3 regions of the Methylocystis sp. Se48 genome follow, and region 2 is predicted to be linked to each of the others. Evidence: predicted binding sites of a transcription regulator. Region 2 holds the regulator's gene; each other region holds the start of a gene.

Region 1 (2,265 bases), 300 kb from region 2:
TGTCCAACATCCTCATCGCCCCCTCCATTCTCTCCGCCGATTTCGCGAAGCTCGGCGAGGAGACGCGCGCCATGGAGCAGGCGGGCGCCGACTGGATTCATCTCGACGTGATGGACGGGCATTTCGTGCCCAACCTCACCTTCGGCCCCGGCGTCGTCGCGGCGCTGCGGCCGCACACGACGCTGGCGCTCGACGTGCATCTGATGATCTCGCCCATCGACCCCTATATCGGCGCCTTCGCCGACGCGGGGGCGGACGTCGTCACCGTCCACGCCGAGGGCGGCCCCCATCTGCACCGCTCGCTTCAGGCGATCCGCGCGCGCGGCAAGAAGGCGGGCGTTTCGCTGAACCCCGCCACCCATGAAAGCGCGCTGCAATATGTGCTCGACGACGTGGATCTGATCCTCGTGATGAGCGTCAATCCGGGATTCGGCGGCCAGAGCTTCATCCCCTCGCAGCTCGACAAAATTCGCGCCATCCGCGAGATGATCGGCCGCCGCCCGATCCGTCTGGAAGTCGACGGCGGCGTAACTCCGCAAACCGCAACCGCCATCGTCGAAGCGGGGGCCGACACGCTCGTCGCCGGCTCCGCCGCCTTCCGGGGCGGTCCGTCCGAATACGCCCGCAACATCGCCGCGCTGCGGGCGGCGGCGGCCGCCGCCGGCGCGGTCGACGTATAGGCCGCGCCGGACTTGCCCTCGCGTCGGCCGGAACGACGCAAGGGCGAAGTCGCTGTCCTTGTAACACGCCTGTCGCAGACGCGCCGTCATCATCGCCGCCGACAGGAGGGAGACGCAGATGTCGAGCCGCAACGCCGCCGAATGCGATCATTCGCAGCGCGAATTGCGCGAGTTGCGGGACGAAGTGGCGGCGCTGCGCGAAGCCGTTGCGCAGGAAGGCGATGCGCGGTTCGCCGCCTGGGGCGCGCCAGCCGGCGCGGAAGGGGCGCGCAATCTCGCCCATTATCTGGCGCTGCGCAGCCGCGATCTCAGCGCGTTGCAACCGCGGCTCGCGGCCCTTGGCCTTTCCTCGCTCGGACGCTGCGAGTCCCATGTCATGACGTCGCTCGACGCGTTGCGCGCGACGCTGCGACGCCTGTGCGGCGAGACCGCCGCCTATCCTCCGCGGGGGGCGACGCAGGCCGCCGAGGCGACTTTGCTGTCGGCCTGCGACCGCGTCTTCGGCCCCGGCCCTGCGCCCCGGACGCGAATCATGGCCACGCTGCCAAGCGAGGCGGCGGATGAGCCGGGTCTGGCCGCCGCGCTCGTCGCGGCTGGCATGGATTGCGCCCGCGTCAATTGCGCACACGACGACGCGGCCGCATGGATGCGGATGATCGAAAACGTCCGCAACGCCGCGCAGGCGGCCGGCCGGCCCTGCCGCGTCCTCATGGACGTCGCCGGCCCGAAACTGCGCATCGACGACGCGCAGGCGCCCGAAAAATACCGCCTTCTTCCCGGCAAACGCGTGCGGCTCACGGCCCGGCTCGACCGGACAGGCGAAGCGGCGGCCTTCACGCTCAATTTCCCTCAGGTCGCCCTGCGGCTTCGTCCCGGCGCGACGGTCTCTTTCGACGACGGCAAGGCGACCGGGCGCGTGACCGCTTGCGACTCCGCCGGGGCGGAGATCGAGATCGTCGCCGCGCGGGAGAAAGGGCTGCGGCTGAAGCCCGGCAAGGGCGTCAATCTGCCCACGACCGAGCTCGAGTTGCCGCCCCTGACGCCCAAGGATCTCGCGGACCTCGACATCGTCGCCCGCGAGGCGGACATCGTCGGACTGTCCTTCGTGCAGCGCGCCGGAGACGTCGCATTGTTCCAGCAGGAGCTCGGCGTGCGCCGGGGCGACAGGGCGCCGCAGGCGCTCGTCCTCAAGATCGAAACCCCGCTCGCGTTCCGCAATCTGCCCGGCCTGATCGCACAGGCCGCCGCACGGCATCCTACGGCGGTCATGATCGCGCGGGGCGATCTCGCCGTCGAAGTGGGCTTTGCGCGCCTCTCGGAATTGCAGGAGGAGATCCTGTGGCTCTGCGAAGCCGCCCATGTTCCGGCGATCTGGGCGACGCAGGTGCTCGACCAGCTCGTGCGCGAGGGCGTCGCCAGCCGGCCGGAAACCACGGACGCCGCCATGGGTCAACGGGCCGACTGCGTCATGCTCAACAAGGGCGCGCATCTTGTCGAGGGCGTACGCTTCCTGCGCGACGTGCTGGACAGGATGGATCGCCATCAGTCGAAGAAATTCGCCCGCCTCTCGCGCCTCGCGGCCTGG
Region 2 (2,265 bases):
ATGCAGGCGCTCGCCAGTTTCGACGTCGATCTCGCCAAGCGCGTCGTGGCGGCGGACGCGCGCCTCGACGCGCTTCAGCGCGAAGTCGAGGAGGCCGCGATACTGACCATCGCCCGGCGCCAGCCGCTGGCGGTGGACTTGCGCGAATGCATCGCCGCCATCCGCATCTCGGGCGACATCGAGCGCATCGGGGATCTCGCCAAGAACCTCGCGAAACGGACGCTGAAGATCGCCTCGGACGCGCGTCTGCCGCGCGCCATCGTCGGGCTGAAGTCGATGCACGAACTCGCCGCCACGCAGCTCAAGGAAGTGCTCGACGCTTATGCGCTGCGCGACGTCGAACGCGCCCGCGCGGTGTGGGAGAACGACGCCGATCTCGACGCGCTGGAGGACTCCGTCTTCCGCGATCTCCTCACCTTCATGATGGAAGATCCGCGCAACATCTCCTTCTGCACGCATCTTCTGTTCTGTTCGAAAAATCTCGAGCGCATCGGCGATCACACCACCAATATCGCGGAGACCGTCGTCTATCTCGTCACCGGCGAGCCCATGCCGGCCGAACGACCGAAGACGCGCGTTTGCAATCTCCGCGCCGGGGAGACCGAAAGCCCGCAATGAACGAGTCCGCCCAACAATCCGCCCTCCGCGAGGTCAAGCCAGATCGCGCGCCGCGCATTCTCGTCGTGGAGGACGAGACGTCGCTCGCGACGCTGCTCGTCTACAATCTGGAGGCGGAGGGCTATCAGGTCGAGCATGTCGACAATGGCGACGAAGCGGAGTTGCGCATCACGGAGACGCCGCCGGACCTCGTCATTCTCGACTGGATGCTGCCCGGCGTCTCGGGCCTCGAAATCTGCCGGCGCCTGCGGGCGCGCGACGCCGCCCGCGACATGCCGATCATCATGCTCACCGCGCGCGGCGAGGAGAGCGAGCGCGTGCGCGGCCTGTCGGTGGGCGCCGACGATTACGTCGTGAAACCCTTCTCGACGCCGGAGCTGATGGCGCGCGTGCGCGCCCTGCTGCGCCGCGCGCGGCCGGAGCGCGTCGCTTCCCGGCTGACGCTCGGCGACATCGATCTCGATCGCGAGACGCGCCGCGTGCGCCGCTCGGGCCGCGAGATTCATCTCGGACCGACGGAGTTCCGGCTGCTGGAATATTTCATGGAGAAACCGGGGCGCGTCTTCACCCGCGCGCAGCTTCTCGACAGCGTTTGGGGAATGTCGGCGGAGATCGACGAACGCACGGTGGACGTTCACGTCGGCCGGCTGCGAAAGGCGCTGATCCGCGGGCGGGAGAAGGACCCGATCCGCACCGTGCGCGGTTCGGGTTATTCCTTCGACGAAACATTCGGGCGCGACTAGCGCGCCCCGGCCGTCAGGCGCGTCACGCGTAGCGCGGGGCCCTGAGCTGCTCGCGCGCGCGGCGGCGGTCTTGCGCCGGCTGATAGGCGATGCGGGCGTGATGGGCGCAATAGGGGCCGCCGCCGATCGGCGACTTGCCGCCGCAGAAGCGGAATTCCGGCGACGTCGGATCGCCCATTGGCCAGCGGCACATGGACTCGCGCAACTCCATCAGGGTCACGCGCTCCGTCATCGGAATGACGACTTCCTCCTCGGGAACCGCGCGCGCGACCACCATCGCCTGCGGCGCGAATGCGAGCGCGACATTGCCGTGCACGGCGTGTCCCGCCGCGCGGGGCGCGGGGGCGGCGGGACGCGGCGCCGTCTTGGCGGCGCGCGGACGCGGCGCGCTCGCCGTCTTGGCGCGCTCCGCCAATCCGAGACGATGAATCTTCCCGATCACGGCGTTGCGCGTGATGCCGGGTCCAAGTTCCGCAGCGACCTGACTCGCGCTGAGGCCGTCGCTCCATAGTTTACGCAACAGCTCGACGCGTTCATCGGTCCAAGACATGTGTGACCTCCAACCGGCCGGTTCGAGCGCGCATGGCGGAATCAGCCGCCCCTCGCTGCACTGGCGCAAGCCAGCGGCGATATGACGCGCATCGAGACTCGAGAGACGTCGCGCGGAAAGAACGCGACCGCGCCGACGAGAAAATTTACTGGAGCAGTTGAATCATGCGCAAGAGTCGCTGGCAAGCAAAAGGGGGCGTTCTCAACAGGGATTGTCCCCGCTTTCCGTCGCAGGTGTTGCGCGCAAGACTCACTCGCCTCGCAATTGCCCTGGAAAAGCGCCAAATTCGCCCGCGCCGCGCAATCGCTTCGCCGTTTCCGGCGATTTGACCGGACGCGCCGTCCCGCATAAAAT
Region 3 (2,265 bases), 330 kb from region 2:
GTAGGAGACGCAGAGCGGCAGGCCGGTGCGCGCCTTCACATATTCCGGGAAGCGCGTGTGAAAGCTCGTGGTGAAGCAGCGGCCGGCGCGCAAGCAGACGGCGCGCGCCGCGAGCCCGATCGGACCTTCGGTCGCGATATGCACATGGTCGTAACCGGCGTCGAGGCGGCGGCGGACCGCGCCGGGCGTGGCGAGCGCAAGGGAAATCTCCCGATACGTCGGCATCGGAAAGGAGACGAAATCCTGCGGCGTCAAAAAGTCAATCTCGGCCCCGAGCTGGCGCGCGGCGGCGGCCATGGATTCCAGCGACCGCACGACCCCATTGACCTGCGGACGCCAGGCGTCGGTCGCGACGAGTATGCGCATCAGGCGGCCGCCGCCCGCGGGGCCGGCGGCGCCGTCACCCGCCGGGACGCCGCCGCTTCGCGCTCCGCCGCCGTGGTGCGCCAGTGGAGAACCTCGAAACTGCCGTCCTCGTGTTCGGCGACCGCCGTGCAGCTTTCGACGAAATCCCCGGTGTTCACATAGAGAACGCCGTCGATCGTCCTGATCGTCGCATGGTGGATATGGCCGCAAACGACGCCGTCGACGCCCCGGCGCCGCGCTTCGTCGGCCAGCGTCTTCTCGTAGTCGCCGATGAAGTTGACGGCGTTCTTGACCTTGTATTTCGCCCAGGCCGACAACGACCAGTAGCCGACGCCGAACAGGCGGCGAGCGTGGTTGAACCAGGCGTTGACGGCGATCGCCGCGTCATAGGCCCAGTCGCCGAGATGGGCGAGCCAGCGGGCGTTGCGCACCACGATGTCGAACTGATCGCCGTGAATGACGAGCATCTTCTTTCCGGCCGCCGTCTCATGCACGGCGTGATCGACGACCTCCACGCCGCCGAAGGTCAGGCCCGTGTATTCGCGCGCGAATTCGTCGTGATTGCCGGGCACATAGATCACCCGCGCGCCCTTGCGGGCCTTTCGCAGCATTTTCTGAACGACGTCATTGTGCGCCTGCGGCCAGTGCCAGCCCTTGCGCAACTTCCAGCCGTCGACGATGTCGCCGACGAGATAGATCGTCTCCGCGTCGTTGTGCCTGAGGAAATCGAGGAGAAGCTCCGCCTGCGCGGCCCTGGCCCCGAGATGCAGGTCAGACAGGAAAATCGTCCGATACCGCCGGGGTTCGACATCCGCCGACGCGGCGGCGGGCATGTTCGCAATCGTGTTTTCGGGCATGGGTTCGAGGCCTCCCCCGTCGACGCCGCCACTGGTTTCAACAGGATTCACGTTGCAATCCGATGACAGGCGGCGTCCGGCCCGGGAGAAAAGAGCCTGTTCGTTTTTTCGAACGAATTCGGTTATTATGCCGCCCGAATCTTGATCGGGAGAGCGGGCGCCGTGGGCGTCGAGGGCAGAGACAAACAGAAGATCCTGGAAGCTGGCGCGCTGGCGCTGTCCGGCCAGCTCGGCGCGACCATCCAGCGGCTGCGCAAAGCCTATAATCTGTCGCTGTCGGAGCTCTCGCAGCAGTCGGGCGTCGCGAAGTCGATCATCAGCCAGATCGAGCGCAACGAAACCAATCCCACGCTCGCGACCATCTGGCGGCTGGCGCAGGCGCTGGACGTGTCGATCGAGCGCGTGCTCCAGACGACGGAGGACGAGCCCTTCCTCGAAAAGACGAGCAAGGCCGACACGCCGATCCTCGTATCCGACGACGGCAAATGCCGTCTCGCGATCATTGGCTGGATCAAGACGGTCGAATGGCTGCAGGCGTACGAACTCTCAGCCGATCCGGGCGGGGTTCTGGAATCCGACCCGCATCAGCGGGGCTCGGTGGAAAGCCTCTCGGTGCGCGAAGGCGAACTCGAGGTCGAGGTCGCGGGGATCAAGGAGACGGTGCGGGCGGGGGAGACCTTGCGCTACCGTTGCGACCGGCCGCACGTGATCCGCAACCTCGGCGGCGCGCAGGCGCAGGCGACCATGGTCTGCATCCTCAAGGCGGCGGTGATGGAATAGGCCGGCGATGAAGGCCGACGGCGAAGACGACGCGCAGCGGCGCCTCTCCCTGCTCACCGCCGCGCTTTACGCCATCGGCGGCGTTCAGGTCGCCTTTTTTCCCTTGTGGCTCGGCGCGCGCGGCCTCACCGGGGCGGAAATCGCGACGGTCCTCGCCGCCTGCCCGGCGATTCGCATTCTCTCCAATCTCCTCGGCGCGCGGCTCGGCGATTTGCGCGGCGACTATGCGCGGCTCATCCTGCTCTACGCCGCCGCCTCGGCC

The links. The regulator PhoB, encoded in region 2, activates phosphate uptake and scavenging genes when phosphate is short. The targets are predictions, from matches to a motif close to TGTCATNNANCTGTCAT.
Region 1: the regulator PhoB is predicted to act here: its motif matches at 740-756, upstream of ACV959_RS03045 (pyruvate kinase).
Region 3: the regulator PhoB is predicted to act here: its motif matches at 1,275-1,291, upstream of ACV959_RS00030 (UDP-2,3-diacylglucosamine diphosphatase).

Annotation. Positions count from the first base shown of each region.
Region 1 is NZ_CM149850.1:634,761-637,025, reverse strand. It holds gene rpe (ribulose-phosphate 3-epimerase) at 1-680, shown strand, start outside; gene ACV959_RS03045 (pyruvate kinase) at 799-2,265, shown strand, end outside.
Region 2 is NZ_CM149850.1:332,859-335,123, forward strand. It holds gene phoU (phosphate signaling complex protein PhoU) at 1-618, shown strand, start outside; gene phoB (phosphate regulon transcriptional regulator PhoB) at 615-1,361, shown strand; gene ACV959_RS01670 (GcrA family cell cycle regulator) at 1,384-1,911, opposite strand.
Region 3 is NZ_CM149850.1:2,808-5,072, forward strand. It holds gene ACV959_RS00025 (glycosyltransferase family 4 protein) at 1-366, opposite strand, end outside; gene ACV959_RS00030 (UDP-2,3-diacylglucosamine diphosphatase) at 366-1,223, opposite strand; gene ACV959_RS00035 (helix-turn-helix domain-containing protein) at 1,386-2,003, shown strand; gene ACV959_RS00040 (MFS transporter) at 2,011-2,265, shown strand, end outside.